One region of the Bacillus coreaensis genome, then DNA from elsewhere that is predicted to be linked to it. Evidence: a T-box and tRNA genes for the amino acid it is inferred to sense, from the RefSeq annotation. Region 1 holds a T-box; the other holds one or more tRNA genes.
The links. The T-box of region 1 lies ahead of tyrS (tyrosine--tRNA ligase). A T-box ahead of a tRNA ligase gene usually reads a tRNA of that ligase, here a tRNA-Tyr.

Region 1 (13,525 bases):
TTTTGAAGAGGACCATGTTTTTTTTCAAGTTTTTCTTTTATTTGGGTAATAAGCTTTGATACAGCCATAACATCATGAATTTGGCCATCTAACATCGCGCGCTCCGAATGTTCGATTGATAACATATCAACCACATGATATTGACCATTGGTTTCTTCTAGGATAATACCAACACATGAGCGAGTACCTATATCTAAAGCAAACAATTTATTATTCATTGACAAAGTAAATCACACCTTCTAGCTTAGGTTCATATAATAAAGAATCTACTTTAATACTTAAAAGCGTTTAATTATTAAAGAAAATTGCGTGACATTTGAAAAAATTTCATATATAATGACTCTAACTTATATAGAAATGTAACACACTTTATGAAGCGGATAAAGAACAATCCTTCTTTGGTTTTCCTTTTCGCATGTAATAAAGCATTGTTTTCAAATCTACAATTCAAAGGGGCGAGAAATGATGAGTAATGTTGAGTTAGATCAGCTTAGGGACCGTGTTGACGAGTTAAATGTTGAGCTTTTAAAGTTAATTAATGAAAGAGCTAGACTTGTTCAAGAAATTGGACGTGTAAAGGAAACACAAGGGGTATTCCGTTACGATCCAGTTCGTGAAAGAAGCATGCTTGATATAATTAAGGAAAACAACGATGGACCTTTCGAAAATTCTACGGTTGAACATATTTTCAAAGAAATATTTAAGGCTGGGTTAGAGCTTCAAAAGGATGATCATAGCAAAGCATTGCTTGTTTCTCGTAAGAAGAAAGCTGAAGATACAATTGTTGAAGTAAAGGGAGAAAAAGTTGGACATGGCATCCCACAATTAATTTTCGGACCATGTGCAGTTGAGTCATATGAGCAGGTTGCTGCTGTTGCTGCTTCCATCAAAGAAAAAGGATTAAAATTCATGCGTGGTGGAGCATACAAGCCTAGAACTTCACCTTATGATTTCCAAGGACTTGGTGTAGAAGGATTAAAAATTTTAAAAAGAGTAGCTGACGAGTACGATCTAGCTGTAATTAGTGAAATCGTAAGCCCAGCTGACATAGAGAAAGCTGTTGACTATATTGATGTCATCCAAATTGGTGCACGTAATATGCAGAACTTTGAGCTTCTAAAAGCTGCAGGTGCTGTAAATAAGCCGGTCCTATTGAAGCGTGGACTTGCTGCAACGATTGAAGAATTTATTAATGCAGCTGAATATATTATGTCTCAAGGTAATGGCCAAATTATCCTTTGTGAGCGTGGTATTCGTACGTATGAAAGAGCAACAAGAAACACATTAGATATTTCAGCTGTGCCTATCTTAAAGCAAGAAACACATCTACCTGTTCTAGTTGACGTAACTCACTCAACTGGACGCAGAGATCTCCTTCTTCCAATGGCAAAAGCAGCCCTTGCTGTAGGTGCAGATGGAGTAATGGCAGAAGTTCATCCAGATCCAGCAGTTGCATTGTCGGATTCGGCTCAACAAATGAACATTGACCAATTTAATGCTTTCTACAAAGAAATTCAAGCTTCTAACTTAGTGCGTGTATAAGATATAACACAAAAAACCGACTTATGAGAGCTGATCATAGTCGGTTTTTTTGCGTTTTCCACCGTAAAATTGTTTTTTTTGTTAAATAGATAGCCTTTACATTGCGACAATTCACTATGTGAAGTATGATAATGATACATAAATAGACAAGTTTCGATTTTTATATAATGGTTAAAAATGACAGACTTGCAGTAAAATAAACGTAAAGTTAGGACGTATATAGAAGGAGTGGGTATTGTGAACATAACAATTTATGATGTAGCACGTGAAGCAAATGTTTCCATGGCTACAGTGTCACGTGTTGTGAATGGTAATCCAAATGTAAAACCAGCTACAAGAAAGAAAGTTTTAGAAGTGATTGAAAGATTAGGCTATCGTCCAAATGCCGTAGCAAGAGGATTGGCTAGTAAAAAAACAACAACGGTTGGGGTAATTATCCCAGATATCTCGAATCCATTTTTTGCAGAACTTGCTCGTGGTATTGAAGATATTGCGACCATGTACAAATATAACATCATCTTAAGTAACTCAGACCAAAATAAGGACAAGGAGTTACACTTGTTGAACACCATGCTTGGAAAACAAGTGGATGGAATTGTATTTATGGGTGGAAATATATCTGAGGAGCATGTGGCAGAATTTAAAAGATCCCCAGCTCCAATTGTTCTTGCTGGATCCTTGGAAGATTCTGAACAAGTACCTTCTGTAAATATTGATTATGAGCAAGCTACGTTTGATGCTGTAAATACCTTTATTGAAAAGGGACATAAAAGAATTGCTATGGTAATTGGTCCTTATCATGAACCGATTAACAAAGAGAAGAAGTTGGTAGGTTACAAAAAGGCATTAGAGGCAGCTGGAATTCCTGTTGAAGAAGCCCTTATTGTTGAGGGAGATTATACGTACGATTCAGGTATTGAAGCGTTTGACAAGTTAATCGAACTTCCTGAAAAACCAACAGCTATCTTTGTTGGTTCTGATGAAATGGCCGTCGGAGTTGTACATGGAGCACAAGATAAAGGGTACAGCGTTCCTAATGACTTCGAAGTGATCAGTTCAGACAATACAAGAATTTCTCTTATGGTAAGACCACAACTAACAACGGTTATCCAGCCTCTGTATGATATCGGTGCAGTTGCGATGCGTTTGTTAACGAAATTTATGAATAAGGAAAAAGTCTCAGAACATACAGTAGTACTTCCGCACCGAATTGAGCTAAGAAGCTCAACAAAGTAAACCGTTTGTCGATATGTAAGGTAGTGGACAAATTCGTTTATGATAGTTGGGAGAGAAACTATGAAAAAGCTTGATGTTCTAACACCTATCGGATTATCGATAGGTGTAATTATGCTGTTATTTGGAATTGTATACAACGGGGGAATAAGCGGACTATTGTCATTTGTTGACCCTGCATCATTGCTTATTGTTATAGGGGGACTACTTTCAGGCTTACTTGTCAGCTTTTCTTTAAAAGATATAAAGCAGATGATCAAAGTTATGAGACAGTCTTTTTCTTCTGACGAAAGGAAGCTTCAAGATTTGATTGATACCTTTGTCCATTTATCGGGCAAAGCGAGAAGAGAAGGTCTCCTTTCACTTGAAATGGAGATTGACCAAGTAGAAGATCGATTTTTACGAAAAGGAATGTTATTAGCTATTGATGGAACGGATCCTGATGTTATTCAAGATATTCTATTTGCTGAAATTTCTGCGATGGAAGACCGGCATAGAAAGGGAAGGGCAATTCTCGAAAAGGCTGGTGATTATGCTCCAGCTTGGGGGATGATTGGGACATTAATTGGGCTTGTTCTCATGCTTAAAAATTTAAATGACCCATCTACACTTGGACCTAATATGGCTATCGCTTTATTAACAACATTATATGGATCCTTGCTTGCGAACCTTGTCTTTATCCCTATAGCAGCAAAGCTAGAGTTGAAGACAGAAAATGAAGCTTTTATCAAACAGGTCATTGTTGAAGGGGTGATCGGTGTCCAATCAGGGCAAAATCCGAAACTTCTTCAAGAGAAGCTAAGTGCATTTCTGTCTGAAGAAGAACGTGAAGCCAAGGAAAAAGAGTTAAATAGCGAGGCTTTAGATGATGAAAATTACTAAAAAACAGCGGCAGTCTCATAAAGGGGCACCACGTTGGATGGTAACTTTTTCTGATTTAATAACGCTTGTACTTGTATTTTTTATTCTCTTATTTTCTATGTCGCAAATCGATCTGATTAAGTTCCAAGCACTGGCTGACTCGATGAGAGATAAGCAATTCCTAGATTTTTATCCTTCAATTGTACCTCTCGAAGGGGAAGGTGAGACGGAGCAAGAAGAGAATAATGACTCTGCTCAAAGTTTAGATGATCTTTTGGAGGAGGTTCAATCCTATTTAGATAATAACGGATTAAACAACGTTATCGTTGCCAATCGAACAGAGCGTGGCGTTGTATTAGTACTTCAAGAACAAGCATTGTTTCAGTCAGGAGAAGCAGAAATTCTAAATGAATCAAATGCCTTTTTGGACAAAGTGGGAGCATTGCTTGTAGAGATGCCGAATCTAGTAAAGGTTGAAGGACATACAGATAATCGACCAATTACAACTGAGCGTTATCCATCCAATTGGGAGCTTTCTGCAGCTAGAGCAGGGTCAGTCATCAGATATTTAATTGAAAACTTTCAGCTTGACTCAACCAGATTTATTGCTGTTGGATACGGTGAAACGAGGCCGATTGTTCCAAACAACAGTGAGGAAAATTGGCAAAAAAATCGAAGGGTTGAGATTGTCATCTCTGATCCAAAATACCATGCAAATGAAATAGCTGATAAATGAGGAAAAAGGCTGAAAAATTTCAGCCTTTTTCAATACTCTTTTTATGGTTACGAATGGGAAATAATGCTTTTTCGACTGTTTGTGAATTTTTTTCAGTAATTTCATCTTTCCGAGGGATAGGTGGATATAAATCGCTTGGGTCATCCCATTGTTTGGGTAGAGGGACAGAGGCTTTTGACTGCCAAGCTTGAATCCACTCAACAGGTAATGGATGCTTTAAAAGTTCTAAGTTATTGGTCATTTCAAGCCAGAGTAATGACCAAGCCCTAGGAACAACTCTCCAAATATCATATCCCCCACCACCAACAGCTATCCATCTACCTTCACAATACTGATGGGCAATACGATGCGCAAGTTTAGGGATTTCACGATAAATGTTCATGGTAGCTGATAAATGGGTTAAAGGGTCCAAGTAATGAGAATCAGCGCCATTCTGGGTTACGATCACATCTGGTTTGAAAAAAGCTGCAACTTCTGTTAAAGAGGTGGTATACGCTTCAAGCCATGATTCATCTTCCGTAAAGGCATCAACAGGGATGTTGAAGGAAAAACCATAGCCTTTACCCTGCCCTCTTTCATTCACATTCCCAGTACCAGGAAATAAATACCTCCCTGTTTCATGTATGGATAATGTACAAACATCGGGATCATCATAAAAGGACCATTGTACCCCATCACCATGGTGAGCATCTGTGTCCACATAAAGAACTCTTGCATGGTATTTTTCTTGAAGATACTTTATAGCTACGGAACTATCATTATAAACACAAAAGCCAGAAGCCTTTCCTTTAAAACCGTGATGCAAACCACCACCAAGGTTCAGGGCATGTTTGGCTTTCCCTGTCATAACATAGTCAACGGCGGTTAATGTTCCCCCAACTAGCCAAGAACTCGCATCATGCATATCGGGGAAGATTGGAGTATCATCTGTTCCAAGTCCATAATTTTCTGCCTTTTCGGCAGAGAGTTGACCGAGACCAGCTAGCTTTACCGCATTAATATAACTAGGATCATGAATAAGCTGTAACTCTTCATCGCTAGCTTTTCTAGGTTGAATCATTTGATGATCAGATAGGGCATTCAATTGTTTTAATAAATCTAAAGTAATTTTTAGGCGAAGTTGATTAAAAGGATGATTGGAGTTGAATTTGTACTTCAGTTGTTCTTCAGAAAAGATAAAAACAGAATCATGAATCATGTCGTAATCCCTGGCAGATTGGGCCATAGGACCGTATATCCTGCTTTTTTTAATTCGTTAATGAGAGTGACGGGATTCATCGTTTGTACTCTCAATACTAGAATTTTATAGTTTTCATCCTTTTTGTCTGGATAGACAAGCACGCTAAGTAAATTGGCTTTTCGCTTACTAATTACTGAAGTAACTTCACAAAGCATTCCAGCTCGATTAGGCACTTTTACTTCTATTTGAGAACCAGGCTGATGGGCTCCAGTTAATTGTACTAACGTATGTAATAGATCCGTTTCCGTTACGATTCCAACAAGTTTTTGATCTTTTATGATGGGGACACAGCTTATATGATGTTCATAAAAAACAGCTGAAATTTCTTCTACAAAATCTAAAGGATGTCCAGTAATTAGATTGGTTCTCATAATTTCATTTACTGGTTTTTGTAGCACATCACTGTGTTCTGACGCATAAAAAATGGACGGCGTTGCATCCTTAATATCACGGTCCGTCACTAATCCGATGATCTGATTGCTTTTATCTACTACTGGAAGATGTCTAATCCGCTTTGTTTTCATCATTTGAATGGCGTCTGCTATCGTGCTGTCAGAGGTTAAAGTTGAGACGTCAGATTTCATAATCTCTTCGACTATCATACTATTTCTCCCCTTCTATAAATACATCACTCTTAGAGAATAATAAAGAGTTAGTACATGAAACGATTCATAAATCTTAATCGATCAAACTTTTCAATCGATTCATTGGGAACACGTTTTCCAATCTTAGCCATAAGACAGTTAGCTGGATGAGAGCTAATTTCAGGGTCATCAGTAGCAAAATATTCTAAACCGCCGGCATTCATCATTTTTTCCATGATTTTACGATACTCCCATACATTCAAGCCAGTACCTTTCAAATCCCAGTGCCAGTAATATTCTGTTGTAATAGTAATGAAATCTTCCATTGCATCATCCATCATGGAGACGATAAGTAAGTTTTTCCCTAAACTACAGCCTCGGTATTTTGGAATAACTTCAATGGCACCTAATTCAATTAGGTCTTCCATTTTCCCTTCAGACCAGCGTTCGAGAGGATCTGGATATAAATAAGTAACATAACCAACAATTGTATGCCGGTCCCTCGCTACAATAATCCTTCCCTCTGGCAGGGCTGCAATTTCAATTAGTGCTTGATGCTGTTGCGCTGGGGGGCGAAAAGCAACTAAGTCATGATGAAATTCATAACCTGATAAGGCTTCAGAAGAAATAGGGCCTTCAATAATTAAATCACCATGAGGCGTTTTTAATTTTTTTGCATTATATATTTTAATATGTTCCATCTATACACCACCCAATGAAAATCATACCTTTTGTAATCCATATTATACATGAAAATCACTGAATTTAAGCGCTTTCACAAAATTTTCTGTTAAATTTAAATAGATTTTGTGACATAAATATTTTCCTAAACAAATATTTTAAAAATTGAGAAAAAGATTTTTCTGTTATATAATAACAGTAAGCATGAACAAAGGGGGATACGGTTTGATGAAAGTGGAAGCGCTATCAGTAGTTAATGGTGTATTTAATCTAGGAAACTACGATCAAATGTACAAGCAATTCGACTGGCGTGAAGTGGAAAAGGAATTTTCATGGTCTGAAACAGGTCGAGTAAATCTTGCGTATGAAGCGATTGACCGACATGCAGAATCCTACCGTAAAAACAAGGTTGCTCTTTACTATCGAGATGCAGATCGTAATGAAAAGTATACGTTTAAAGAAATGAAGCAATTCTCAAACAAAGCTGGTAATGCATTAAAATCATTTGGAGATGTGGAAAAAGGGGACCGTGTCTTCATTTTTATGCCAAGATCACCAGAATTGTATTTTGCTGTTTTAGGAGCAATTAAACTAGGAGCGATTGTTGGACCATTATTCGAAGCATTTATGGAAGGTGCTGTTCGGGATCGTTTGGAAGACAGTGAGGCAAAGGTTCTAGTGACAACACCGGAACTTCTTGAGAGAGTCCCAGTCGATGAACTTCCTGCACTAAAAACGATTTTCTTGGTGGGAGAGAATATTAAAGAGGAAGGAAAGTTTATTGATTTTAAAAAGAGATTCGAAGAGTCAAGCAGCAAGCTAGATATTGAATGGGTAGACCGAAGAGATGGACTCATTCTCCACTATACATCAGGATCAACAGGGAAACCCAAAGGTGTCCTGCATGTACATAATGCAATGATTCAACACTATCAAACGGCAAAATGGGTATTAGACCTTAAGGATGACGATGTGTACTGGTGTACGGCTGATCCAGGTTGGGTAACTGGAACTTCCTATGGAATTTTTGGTCCATGGCTTACAGGGACATCTAATGTGGTTGTAGGTGGCCGTTTTAATCCGGAAACATGGTATAAGATGATTGAAGAATATGGCGTTAGTGTTTGGTATAGTGCTCCAACTGCCTTTAGAATGCTGATGGGTGCGGGAGATGAAGTGGTGAAGCGCTTTGACCTAAGTAGCTTAAGGCATATTTTAAGTGTGGGTGAGCCTTTAAATCCAGAGGTCGTTCGTTGGGGAATGAAAGTATTCCAACTTAGAATTCATGATACATGGTGGATGACTGAGACGGGTGCTCAGTTAATTTGTAATTATCCTTGTATGGAAATCAAGCCAGGCTCTATGGGAAAACCAATCCCAGGAGTAAAAGCAGCAATCGTTGATGACCAAGGAAATGAATTACCTCCATATAGAATGGGCAACTTAGCCATTCAAAAAGGCTGGCCATCCATGATGCATACCATTTGGAAAAATGAGCAGAAATACGAGTCGTATTTTATGCCGGGTGGTTGGTATGTGTCTGGTGACTCTGCATATATGGATGAAGACGGTTATTTCTGGTTCCAAGGAAGAATTGATGATGTAATTATGACATCTGGTGAACGTGTTGGACCCTTCGAAGTGGAAAGTAAACTGGTTGAACATCCAGCAGTCGCTGAAGCAGGTGTCATAGGGAAGCCAGATCCAGTTAGAGGGGAAATCATTAAAGCATTTGTTGCTTTAAGAGATGGATACGAAGTAACAGAAGAGTTAAAGGAGGATATCCGTCAATTTGTGAAAAAAGGGTTAGCAGCTCATGCTGCACCTCGTGAAATTGAATTCCGTGATAAACTTCCGAAAACAAGAAGTGGTAAAATTATGCGACGCGTCTTAAAAGCGTGGGAGTTAGATTTACCAACAGGTGATCTTTCTACAATGGAAGATTAAGAAAAAAGCAATCCTCTTTTTCATAGAGGATTGCTTTTTTTGTTATCCGTTTGAACCATTTCCACCGTTATTACCAGGATTTGTCCCGTTACCATTTCCGTTACCATTTTCTGAACCGGTTTCACCACCTGTACCAGGGTCTGTTCCGGTACCAGGGTCTGTTCCAGTCCCTGGATCTGTTACTGGTGGTTCAGCCGGCTTTTCCTCTTCTTTTGGCCCGATTAATGCCTCATTCGAAGGTGCTGATTCTTGTCCAGCAATGTCAACTGCTGTTACATAGTATTTTCCGTTTCCACCACTAAATGAAAGTGAAGAGCCGGTCTTAATACTAGCAACTTTATTTCCATTCAAATACACACGATATCCAACAATATCATTTTCAGGGTGAGAACCCCAAGTAATTTGATTGCCATTAACACCTATTGATAAAGGAGATGGTGCCTTTCCGTTATCTGTAAGTTTATCATCCGGAAGAAGAATGTTTGCCCAATTGCTATTGTTCTTTTTCGGAATCAGGTTTTGAACTCCTGTCTTAATTCCAAAGAGTTTTTCAATATAATCAGGGTTTAATATCATTCCTGTTTCAGCAAACTCAGCTGGTGTTGAATCTAGGGCTAAATACTTTTTATCTCCAATGGTGACATATTTTCCTTGGGCTAAGCTGTCATCAACCGTCGTCGGAACGTATTTCGCATTAAATAAGTCGGTTTGAACTAGGCCAGCCTTTGAACATGCATCTGAAGGGAGCAATCCGGAAATACCACAGAATGAACGCCTCACAATTCCACCAGGCATGTTAAAGCTTTCAGCAGGGTCAATTAAAGCTGGATTTACATCATAAGCTGCATTCATGAGATCAGCCCATAAATAATTATTTCGTAAGCTATAATTGAGACCAGATGATTTTAGAGATTTTGGCGTATCATACCCGTTCCAAATACCAAAGGAAACATTTGGATTTACCGCCACGAACCAAGCATCGTGGAAATCTGTTCCTGTACCAGTTTTCCCAGCCCAATCTGATGAAAACTTTAGTCTACTTTTAACGGAAGTAGCTGTCCCCGAATTAATTACATCACGCATCATATCGATTGTGAGGTAAGCGGTTTGTGGACTAAATACTTCTATTGGTTTTACTTCATGCTGGTAAAGAATATTTCCATCATTATCAACGATTTTTTCAATCATATATGCATCGATAAATTGTCCACTATTTGCAAAAGTACCGAATGCATTTGTGTTTTCTTCAACGGTTACTCCGTTATCTAATGAACCAATAGCTGTTGATAATTGTTCATAATCCCCAGGAGTTAAAGATGAGAATCCCATCTTTTTTAAGTATTCTGCTGGCCTTTGACTAATAATATCTTTGTAAAGTTTAACAGCAGGTACGTTAAATGATTTAGCTAACGCATATCTAGCTGTAACTAGTCCACTATAAGTCTTGGTGTAGTTAGTTGGCCAAGGACGATTAATGCCTGGTGCTAAACGTAACGGTACATCAGGTAAAATACTTCCTGGTGAAGCCTTTCCAAGCTCAAAAGCTGGAGCGTAAACAAGCAGTGGCTTCATTGTTGACCCGTTTTGACGAATGGCATTCGTAGCATGATTCAGCTGCGAGTCTTCAGAATACTCTCTACCACCTACGAAACTTAAGATCTTACCGGTTTTGTTTTCAATAAGAATCGCACCTACTTGGACAGGTTCCATAATGGTCACTTCTTCCCCTGTTTCAGGGTCTATCACCGTTTCTGACTTGTCCGGCCCATAGTTTTGATACTCATTTTTCACCTTATCCATTGCGTCGTAAATGTTCTTATCAATCGTGGAGTGAATTTCATACCCGTTACGACGAATATCTCTGTCTGCTAAAGTTTGATATTCTTCAAACAAAGCATTGTCATTTTGTAAGTCTTCTTCTGTATAACCATCTTTTTCAGCAAGAATTTTCGCTAGTATGTCTACGGCTCTTTTTTCGATTTCAAAAGTAACCCAAGGGTATTGTTCAATTGAGCTTGTCCCAGCAGGGATAAAATCCTTTGTTACATCATACGCTAATGCCTCGTCGTATTGATCTTTTGTAATCGAGTTATTTTCGTACATTCTTTGCAATACCGTCTTCATTCTTGTTAACCCTGGCTCAAGGTTCTTTTTTAGTTCGCCTTTATTGGTAAAGGGAGTATAGCCGAAAGGACTTTGCGGCAAACCAGCAATAAAGGCTGCCTGTGGGAGTGATAATTCCTTTGCACTAATACCGAAAAGGCCCTTTGCAGCAGATTGGACCCCTGCAATATTTCTTCCAGAGGAATTTCTACCAAAGGTCGATACATTTAAATACGCTTCCAAAATTTCTTTTTTGTCAAAAAACTTTTCGAGACGTAGAGCAAGTAGAATTTCTTTCGCTTTACGTTCAAAAGAAATTTCATTTGTAAGGATTTGATTCTTAATAAGCTGTTGTGTTAACGTACTTCCACCAGACTGGACAGAGGAGTTTGTTACCTCTTGGAAAAGTGCGCGTAGAATTGCCTTAGGAACGACTCCGTCATGCTCATAAAAGTATTCGTCCTCAGTAGCAACGACCGCTTTTAAAAGGTAGTCGGACACTTCCTCTAATTTTACTTCTTCTCTCTCCAAATCCGTTCGAAGCTTTCCGAGGTATACATCATTTGCAAAATAAAGATTTGATGTTTCTTCATAGTTGTATATATCTTTCTTCATACTTTCGTAAGATCGGATAGGTTCGTTTTTTGTCAATGATGCGAAGTAGCCCGCTCCAACACCACCTGCAAACGCCCCACCAAGTAGAATAATAATAAGTAATATTAAGGTCAGGTTCCAAACTACTTGATAGGTAATGCTCGCACCTTTTACTGTTTTTTTATTTGTAAAAAGTTGAAGCAATGTCCTCAGTTTTTCTTTCCAATTACGTTCTTCATTCATTGGCAACATTCCCCCTAAAATCAAGTTATATTATAACATAAAAAGGCTATCAAAAAGGGGAATCCTGTCGTTTTATGAGAAATTACCTAAAATTGGATTGACAATAAAGGTTCCTTTATGTTAAAAATGCTAATAACACCTAAATATTTTGCCTTGACGGGAAATTAGTAGTTGTTCTATCTCTGTTAAAGAAAGCTGACGGTTGATGCGAGTCAGTACATGTAGAATATCGAATTACCTCCCTGAGCATTTACTGTGAACCTGTATTTAAAGTCAGTTATAGCAGTAAACGGTTAGTCCGTTATCTTTTTAAGTGGAGGAGCTTGCTGTTCCTCAAGTTGGGTGGTACCGCGATTATATAAGTCGTCCCTTCGAATCTTTGATTCGGAGGGGCTTTTTTTATTTTTTCACAATTAAGGAGGATCTTTCTATGGATTTAATACAGGACTTACAATGGCGAGGAATCGTCTACCAGCAAACAGACGAAGAAGGTATAAAAGAAGTTTTAGATAAAGAGAAAATTTCGTTGTACTGTGGTGTGGATCCAACAGCTGACAGCATGCATATTGGCCATTTGTTACCTTTTTTAACATTAAGACGTTTTCAACAAGCAGGACATCGACCTATCGTATTAGTTGGTGGAGCCACAGGTCTAATTGGTGATCCGAGTGGAAAAAGCGAAGAGCGAAAACTGCAAACACTTGAACAAGTTCAGGTGAATGTAGAGGGAATCAAGGGTCAGTTGAATCGACTGTTTAACTTTGAGGGTGAGAACGGGGCAGTTATGGTAAATAACTACGATTGGGCTGGATCCATGGATATCGTTACGTTTTTACGTGATTTTGGAAAGCATGTGGGAGTCAATTACATGTTGGCGAAGGATACCATTTCCTCACGTTTAGAAACGGGAATTTCTTTCACTGAATTTACGTACACCATTTTACAAGCAATGGATTTCTACTACCTGCATAAAAACCACGAGTGTAGAATGCAAATTGGTGGAAGCGACCAATGGGGGAATATCACAACTGGGCTTGAGTTAATCAGAAAGATGTCACCAGAAGGTTCAAAAGCTTTTGGTTTAACGATTCCTCTAGTGACAAAAGCTGACGGAACGAAATTCGGGAAAACGGAAGGTGGAGCCGTTTGGTTAGATCCAGAAAAAACGTCACCTTACGAGTTTTACCAGTTCTGGATTAACACGAGTGATGCAGACGTTGTGAAATACTTAAAGTTCTTTACATTCTTATCTAAAGAAGAAATTGAAGAACTTGAAAATGCCGTTCAAGAAGAACCACATCTTCGTAAGGCACAAAAAGCTTTAGGTGAAGAAATGACTCGTTTGATTCATGGTGAAGAGGCATTACAACAAGCCATTCGAATTTCCGCCGCTTTATTTAGTGGTGATATTCAAAGCTTAACAGGAAGCGAAATTAAACAAGGCTTCAAGGATGTACCTTCATTTACTTACGAGCAAGGCAGCAGCCTGAACATCGTTGAATTACTTGTAAATGCGGGAATTGTACAGTCGAAGCGTCAAGCACGTGAAGACGTAACAAATGGTGCGATTTCTGTAAATGGAGTCCGTGTGAATGAGCTCGAATACACATTAGACGAAAAAGACCGCATTGACGGAGAATTTACAGTTATTCGACGTGGCAAGAAGAAGTACTTTTTGATTAAATACTAATGAATGTTGGGACCGCTGATTAAGCGGTCTTTATTTAGGTTGTAATAAAATAGACAATCATGTAGGTGGGA
Region 2 (7,061 bases), on a different contig from region 1:
CAGGTTGATAGGTCAGAGGTGGAAGCGCGGTGACGTGTGGAGCTGACTGATACTAATCGATCGAGGACTTAACCAAGATGCGGAAACGGCTTGGTCAGGGACGACAGGCATAAGATGAAGACCGTAAGAGGTCCTGACCTCTGAAGGGCTTTAGCTTATGACCCCGAGTCCCTAGCCGTTGGAGCTCGTTTTCCGCGAAGTAGATACTCATTCTTTTGACTTTGACACTTTATCTAGTTTTGAAGGAACAACCTTCAAAATTAAAAAGTCTGGTGGCGATAGCGAAAAGGTCACACCCGTTCCCATACCGAACACGGAAGTTAAGCTTTTCAGCGCCAATGGTAGTTGAGGGTTTCCCTCTGTGAGAGTAGGACGTCGCCAGGCTTGTCCCTATTGGGACTATTATTTTGTCTAAAATATATAGTTCGGCCCCTTGGTCAAGCGGTTAAGACACCGCCCTTTCACGGCGGTAACACGGGTTCGAATCCCGTAGGGGTCACCAAGTTTTTTCACTTTGTGAAAAAAACATTTCATTTCGGAGGATTAGCTCAGCTGGGAGAGCACCTGCCTTACAAGCAGGGGGTCGGCGGTTCGATCCCGTCATCCTCCATCAAGACTATTTTTCACAAAACTGAAAAATAGTCTTCCTAATAAGCCGGCGTAGCTCAATTGGTAGAGCACGAACGATTAAGCTTCTTCGAAATGCATCAGCATACCGATCGAGCTGCTACTTGGACAGGCTTCCTGAGATCGGGATGACTTTCTGGAGAACTAAACTAAGTAAATTTACACTCTTAATAAGCCGGCGTAGCTCAATTGGTAGAGCAACTGACTTGTAATCAGTAGGTTGGGGGTTCAAGTCCTCTCACCGGCACCACTTTATACCGAGCCATTAGCTCAGTCGGTAGAGCATCTGACTTTTAATCAGAGGGTCGAAGGTTCGAGTCCTTCATGGCTCACCATTTTTCTTAAATAATGTAGGCTATTATTATGCGGGTGTGGCGGAATTGGCAGACGCACTAGACTTAGGATCTAGCGCCGCAAGGCGTGGGGGTTCGACTCCCTTCACCCGCACCAAAGTTTTTTGCGTTAGCAAAATAACTTACCATATGCGGAAGTAGTTCAGTGGTAGAATACAACCTTGCCAAGGTTGGGGTCGCGGGTTCGAATCCCGTCTTCCGCTCCAAGAACTTCTTTTGCCGGGGTGGCGGAACTGGCAGACGCACAGGACTTAAAATCCTGCGGTAGGTGACTACCGTACCGGTTCGATTCCGGTCCTCGGCACCAAGGATTTTTACGAAGTAAAATATCCTTCCATAGATTGTAAAGCAAAATAGCTGTCCTTAACACACTAATATAATTAACATTATAATACATGCGCCCGTAGCTCAATTGGATAGAGCGTCTGACTACGGATCAGAAGGTTATGGGTTCGACTCCTTTCGGGCGCGCCAAATTAGTTATAATCGGGGAGTAGCTCAGCTTGGTAGAGCACTTGGTTTGGGACCAAGGGGTCGCAGGTTCGAATCCTGTCTTCCCGACCATCTAACTTTATTATGGGGCCTTAGCTCAGCTGGGAGAGCGCCTGCCTTGCACGCAGGAGGTCAGCGGTTCGATCCCGCTAGGCTCCACCAATATTTTTTACAGATCGTAGTGTAGTGAAAATAATCTTCAATAATTTTTTTGGCGGTGTAGCTCAGCTGGCTAGAGCGTACGGTTCATACCCGTGAGGTCGGGGGTTCGATCCCCTCCGCCGCTACCAAAGATACGGAGGTATACCCAAGTCTGGCTGAAGGGATCGGTCTTGAAAACCGACAGGCGGGTCAAACCGCGCGGGGGTTCGAATCCCTCTACCTCCTCCATTTTTTTAAAATAATATTGTCGCGGGGTGGAGCAGTCTGGTAGCTCGTCGGGCTCATAACCCGAAGGTCGCAGGTTCAAATCCTGTCCCCGCAATTAAGTTGCTTCAAGGGAACTTGAAAAGACTTTGGTCCCGTGGTGTAGCGGTTAACATGCCTGCCTGTCACGCAGGAGATCGCCGGTTCGATCCCGGTCGGGACCGCCATTTTAAGTAAATATGGCTCAGTAGCTCAGTCGGTAGAGCAAAGGACTGAAAATCCTTGTGTCGGCGGTTCGATTCCGTCCTGAGCCACCATTAATTTTATTGCACATTTAATTCCAATCTGGAGGGGTAGCGAAGTGGCTAAACGCGGCGGACTGTAAATCCGCTCCCTTGGGTTCGGCGGTTCGAATCCGTCCCCCTCCACCATCATGGCGGTTGTGGCGAAGTGGTTAACGCATCGGATTGTGGTTCCGACATTCGTGGGTTCGATTCCCATCAGTCGCCCCATCTTAATAAAATTTGTATTTCTTTTATACCTTGTAGTCGACGATATTTCATAAATTTCCTGAAGTGAAATTTCCAAAATATCCTCTTGGTGTGCGGATTCTTGCAGAGAATTCGGGGAAGAATTACATGAAGTTTAATCAATGGGCTATAGCCAAGCGGTAAGGCAACGGACTTTGACTCCGTCATGCGTTGGTTCGAATCCAGCTAGCCCAGTCATGGCAGCATAGCCAAGTGGTAAGGCAGAGGTCTGCAAAACCTTTATCCCCGGTTCAAATCCGGGTGTTGCCTCCAATTTAATATTTGCGGGTGTAGTTTAATGGTAAAACCTCAGCCTTCCAAGCTGATGTCGTGAGTTCGATTCTCATCACCCGCTCCAAATAAGGGGCCTATAGCTCAGCTGGTTAGAGCGCACGCCTGATAAGCGTGAGGTCGATGGTTCGAGTCCATTTAGGCCCACCAGATTTTTTACGATAGCAGAATAATATTTCAATGTTCCGCAGTAGCTCAGTGGTAGAGCAATCGGCTGTTAACCGATCGGTCGTAGGTTCGAGTCCTACCTGCGGAGCCATTTTTATGTCTATGGGGAAGTACTCAAGAGGCTGAAGAGGCGCCCCTGCTAAGGGTGTAGGTCGGGTAACCGGCGCGAGGGTTCAAATCCCTCCTTCTCCGCCAGTCTATATATGCGCCTTTAGCTCAGCTGGATAGAGCATACGCCTTCTAAGCGTACGGTCAGAGGTTCGAATCCTCTAAGGCGCGTAATATAACAAAGTAAAAAACGCTTATTGAGCGTTTTTTTTTTGTGTTTTTTTTATCTTTAAATAAAATATTTACTTTATGACTTTTCAGCAAACCTTGAAGAATAGCAGGTGGGTGGATGGTTTGGACTCACTTCCATAAAGGGGGTTTGTTGAGTAAGATAAAAATAATTCAGTTGAATAGAAAGAGGTGAATGTTTTGATTAAATATAAAAGTCTACATCATGTAAGTCTTACTGTTTCAGATTTGGAAAGAGCAAAAGATTTCTATGGGAAAGTTTTATGTTTAAAAGAAATACCACGGCCAGACTTTGATTTTTCAGGTGCATGGTTTGAAATAGAGGGACAGCAACTCCACTTGATCGTCGATCCTTTTTCACAGACGATTCGGCAGGATAAAAGCTTATCCAGCAGAGAAGGTCACTTTGCCCTGAGAGTCGAGAACTACTATGACACACTTACGTGGTTAAAACAGAATAAAGTGGAACTCCTTGAAAAACCATACGGAAAAAGTGGTTTTGCACAAATTTTCTGTGCTGATCCAGATGGTAATTTAGTTGAACTAAATGTTAATCAAAAAGAATTATAAAAGCATCCCTTTGTAGAATGGAGCTTCAGGAATAATCAGTTTACACATTATAAATAATATGAGTATGAAAACTTTAATTCTAATGATTTTCACAGTTTTTTTACTAATGTTACCTAATGAAGTGCAAGCCGAAGAGATGATTTCAGTGAAATTAAGAAATTATATCGGAGACACCTCTAAATTACCATTTCACATAAAAGGAGCTTATTCAACATTAGATCCAGCATTGATGATAACGGAAGGGGTTGAATATACACTATCATTTAAGGGTGGGGAAATGTTTCTCACTTGTGGTGAGTCAACAACGGAAATAGCTAGCCCGTTCATTTTATATCCTGATTCTTATGATGAAAAGCATCTAATCTACATTAATGGCAGGCCTTATATGGGTGCGGTAGAATTTAATATAGAAGGAAAAAACATTAGACCAGTTAATCAAATACTATTAGAGGATTACTTACAGGGTGTTGTTCCATTTGAAGTGTTTCCCGAATGGAATATAGAGGCCTTAAAAGCACAAACGTTAGCTGCTCGTACTTATACCATCACCCATAAGACTCCCAAACTAGACGACACCATTCAATATCAAGTCTACGGAGGGTATAATCAATTCAATAAAACAAAAAGAGCTGTAAATGATACGAAAGGAGAAATCATTACTTTTCAAGAAAAACCTATAAGTGCTTTTTATTCTGCGAGTAATGGTGGAATAACGGAAAGTAATAAAAATGTATGGGGTGGCAATGCAAGTCCGTATTTCCCAGTCAAACAAGATCCATATGACCCCGTTCAACCTTGGGAGTTTACATTACATAAAACACAAATAGATTTGGATGAAATCAGATCGAAGGGTTGGAATGAATTAAAGGAGAAAGATGGAAAAATTAGCGTATCTATTAAAAAATGGCTTAATAGAAATGGATATGAAGGTGACATAAAAATTTTAAGTATTCCTTTTTTTGCTATCGATAAGGTTAAAAACGAATCACAAAGGTCGATGATAGGCTCGATTCAAATCGAATTTATGAGAAGGTTGATTGATGGAACCATTATTTTTGAAAAAGTCTCATTGGATCATGTTGAATTAAAAAAAATTCGACCAATGATAGGTGGAGGTCATTTTAGAAGTTATTTAGTAAGTTCGTTTGAAATGAATCCAACTTCTTACAAAGTAAGTGGCAAAGGTCATGGTCATGGAGTTGGTATGAGTCAATGGGGTGCAAACGAAATGGCAGAGAAGGGAAAATCCTACAAAGATATTTTAGGGCACTATTATCCAGGAACACAAGTTAAAGTCATTAAAACCTTCCCAGATAATTAAAATGATGATATCTTTCAGGTATCATCATTTTTTTGCCTTAAGAATAATAATTAATCAAACTTGGCTGTAGAGAAATATTAATATTTCTAATTTGAGGAGCTGAACTTAATGGGAAAAGTTACACCATTCTTAATGTTTCAAGATGGCAAAGCAGAAGAAGCTATGAATTATTACATATCTATTATTGAGGAATCAGAAATTACAAGTATTGTTCGCTATGGAGCGAATGAATCTGGAGATGAAGGAACGGTAATGCAGGCTACTTTTTCTTTAAAAGGGCAAGAATTTATGTGTATAGATAGTAATTTAAAGCATCAGTTTACATTTACTCCATCCTTCTCAATTTTTGTTACATGTGATACTGAAGAAGAAATAAACAACGTTTATCACAAACTGATCGAGGGTGGACAAGCACTTATGCCAATTGGTGATTATGGTTTTAGTCAAAGGTTTGGTTGGCTAAATGATCGCTTTGGGGTATCATGGCAACTAAATCTTCCATTGTGAAACTAATTTTTATATAGGGAGAGAACAACATGGCAATTGGTAAACTGAATCCTAAGGTTGATGATTATTTAAGTAAGACTAAAAAATGGAAGGAAGAATCTGAGAGGTTGAGACATATTGTTCTTGACTGTGATCTGACCGAAGAATTTAAATGGATGCATCCTTGTTACACGTTTAATAACAAAAATGTCGTATTAATTCATGGATTTAAAGAATATTGTGCGCTTCTGTTTCACAAAGGTTCCTTATTAAAAGATCCCCATGGAATTCTTGTCCAACAAACCGAGAATGTACAGGCAGCGCGCCAGATTCGGTTCACCAGTCTTCAAGAAATAGTGGAACTAGAACCCGTTTTGAAAGCGTATATCCATGCAGCTATTGAAGTTGAAAAAGCGGGTTTGGAAGTGGATTTAAAAAAGCATACAGAATTCATCATTCCTGAAGAACTTCAAAATAAATTCGAAGAAACACCAGACTTGAAAACTGCATTTGAGGCATTGACACCGGGACGACAAAGAGCATACATTCTTTATTTTTCTCAACCCAAACAATCAAAAACTCGAGTGTCAAGGATTGAAAATTGTATGGAGAAAATTTTCAGTGGAAAGGGCTTAAAGGATTGCACTTGTGGACTATCTCAAAAAATGCCCTCCTGTGACGGCTCGCACAAAAATATACGATAAGATCATATTAATTAATGTTTATTTTTAGCTGCAGGTAATGGTTATAATGAAATGGATGAAAATAAAGGAAGGACGTACATAGCTATGGATTTTGAAACAGTGATGCAGGAACTTGAAGCTCTTGGTAAGGAACGAACGAAAAAAATGTATATTTCCAATGGTGCACACGAGCCCCTGTTTGGCGTGGCTACAGGTGCTATGAAACCAATTGCAAAGAAAATAAAAATAAATCAAGAACTAGCTGATGAGCTATATGCCACAGGTAACTACGATGCAATGTACTTTGCAGGCATTATTGCAGACCCGAAAGCTATGACTGAATCTGATTTTGATCGTTGGATGGACGGAGCGTATTTTTATATGCTGTCTGATTACGTGGTGGCAGTCACTTTATCAGAGTCAGATATTGCACAAGAAGTGGCGGATAAATGGATTGCAAGTGGTGACGAGTTGAGAATGTCAGCTGGGTGGAGTTGCTACTGCTGGCTTTTAGGAAATCGCAAAGACAAGGAATTTTCCGAAAGTAAGATTTCCAATATGCTTGATATGATAAAAAATACGATTCATAATTCGCCAGAACGAACTAAATCCGCTATGAATAATTTTGTATACACCGTAGGGATTTCCTATTTGCCGCAACATGAAAAGGCGGTTGAGACCTCAAAGGAAATAGGAATCGTAGAAGTTAAACGGGACAATAAAAAAAGCAGTTTACTAAACGCATACGAAAGTATTCAAAAAGAAATGGATAGAGGGAAGCTTGGTTTCAAACGCAAGTATGTAAGATGTTAAAAATCGTTTTGATGTATAAATGCCTTTTATAGACATTCCTATTTAGACGTATTTAGGTTTTTTA

Region 2: it has a tRNA-Tyr gene. The T-box ahead of tyrS (tyrosine--tRNA ligase) is inferred to sense a tRNA for this amino acid. The anticodon was not compared.

The regions. Positions count from the first base shown of each region.
Region 1 is NZ_JBOCCY010000011.1:70,291-83,815, reverse strand. It holds gene pilM (pilus assembly protein PilM) at 1-218, opposite strand, end outside; gene ACQ5H4_RS16390 (bifunctional 3-deoxy-7-phosphoheptulonate synthase/chorismate mutase) at 466-1,542, shown strand; gene ccpA (catabolite control protein A) at 1,777-2,778, shown strand; gene motP (flagellar motor protein MotP) at 2,839-3,657, shown strand; gene motS (flagellar motor protein MotS) at 3,644-4,372, shown strand; gene ACQ5H4_RS16370 (acetoin utilization protein AcuC) at 4,392-5,570, opposite strand; gene ACQ5H4_RS16365 (acetoin utilization AcuB family protein) at 5,567-6,214, opposite strand; gene ACQ5H4_RS16360 (GNAT family N-acetyltransferase) at 6,265-6,897, opposite strand; gene acsA (acetate--CoA ligase) at 7,106-8,824, shown strand; gene ACQ5H4_RS16350 (transglycosylase domain-containing protein) at 8,867-11,764, opposite strand; T-box leader at 11,909-12,138, shown strand; gene tyrS (tyrosine--tRNA ligase) at 12,195-13,454, shown strand.
Region 2 is NZ_JBOCCY010000023.1:28-7,088, forward strand. It holds partial or broken rRNA gene ACQ5H4_RS21595 (23S ribosomal RNA) at 1-76, shown strand, start outside; rRNA gene rrf (5S ribosomal RNA) at 269-384, shown strand; tRNA gene ACQ5H4_RS21605 (tRNA-Glu) at 428-502, shown strand; tRNA gene ACQ5H4_RS21610 (tRNA-Val) at 538-610, shown strand; tRNA gene ACQ5H4_RS21615 (tRNA-Thr) at 802-877, shown strand; tRNA gene ACQ5H4_RS21620 (tRNA-Lys) at 887-962, shown strand; tRNA gene ACQ5H4_RS21625 (tRNA-Leu) at 993-1,077, shown strand; tRNA gene ACQ5H4_RS21630 (tRNA-Gly) at 1,112-1,186, shown strand; tRNA gene ACQ5H4_RS21635 (tRNA-Leu) at 1,199-1,287, shown strand; tRNA gene ACQ5H4_RS21640 (tRNA-Arg) at 1,378-1,454, shown strand; tRNA gene ACQ5H4_RS21645 (tRNA-Pro) at 1,468-1,544, shown strand; tRNA gene ACQ5H4_RS21650 (tRNA-Ala) at 1,559-1,634, shown strand; tRNA gene ACQ5H4_RS21655 (tRNA-Met) at 1,686-1,762, shown strand; tRNA gene ACQ5H4_RS21660 (tRNA-Ser) at 1,770-1,862, shown strand; tRNA gene ACQ5H4_RS21665 (tRNA-Met) at 1,883-1,956, shown strand; tRNA gene ACQ5H4_RS21670 (tRNA-Asp) at 1,990-2,065, shown strand; tRNA gene ACQ5H4_RS21675 (tRNA-Phe) at 2,080-2,155, shown strand; tRNA gene ACQ5H4_RS21680 (tRNA-Tyr) at 2,186-2,269, shown strand; tRNA gene ACQ5H4_RS21685 (tRNA-His) at 2,275-2,350, shown strand; tRNA gene ACQ5H4_RS21690 (tRNA-Gln) at 2,492-2,563, shown strand; tRNA gene ACQ5H4_RS21695 (tRNA-Cys) at 2,568-2,641, shown strand; tRNA gene ACQ5H4_RS21700 (tRNA-Gly) at 2,653-2,726, shown strand; tRNA gene ACQ5H4_RS21705 (tRNA-Ile) at 2,733-2,809, shown strand; tRNA gene ACQ5H4_RS21710 (tRNA-Asn) at 2,844-2,918, shown strand; tRNA gene ACQ5H4_RS21715 (tRNA-Ser) at 2,932-3,022, shown strand; tRNA gene ACQ5H4_RS21720 (tRNA-Arg) at 3,033-3,106, shown strand; gene ACQ5H4_RS21725 (VOC family protein) at 3,305-3,694, shown strand; gene ACQ5H4_RS21730 (SpoIID/LytB domain-containing protein) at 3,831-5,015, shown strand; gene ACQ5H4_RS21735 (VOC family protein) at 5,124-5,522, shown strand; gene ACQ5H4_RS21740 (YdeI/OmpD-associated family protein) at 5,552-6,205, shown strand; gene ACQ5H4_RS21745 (DNA alkylation repair protein) at 6,290-6,997, shown strand.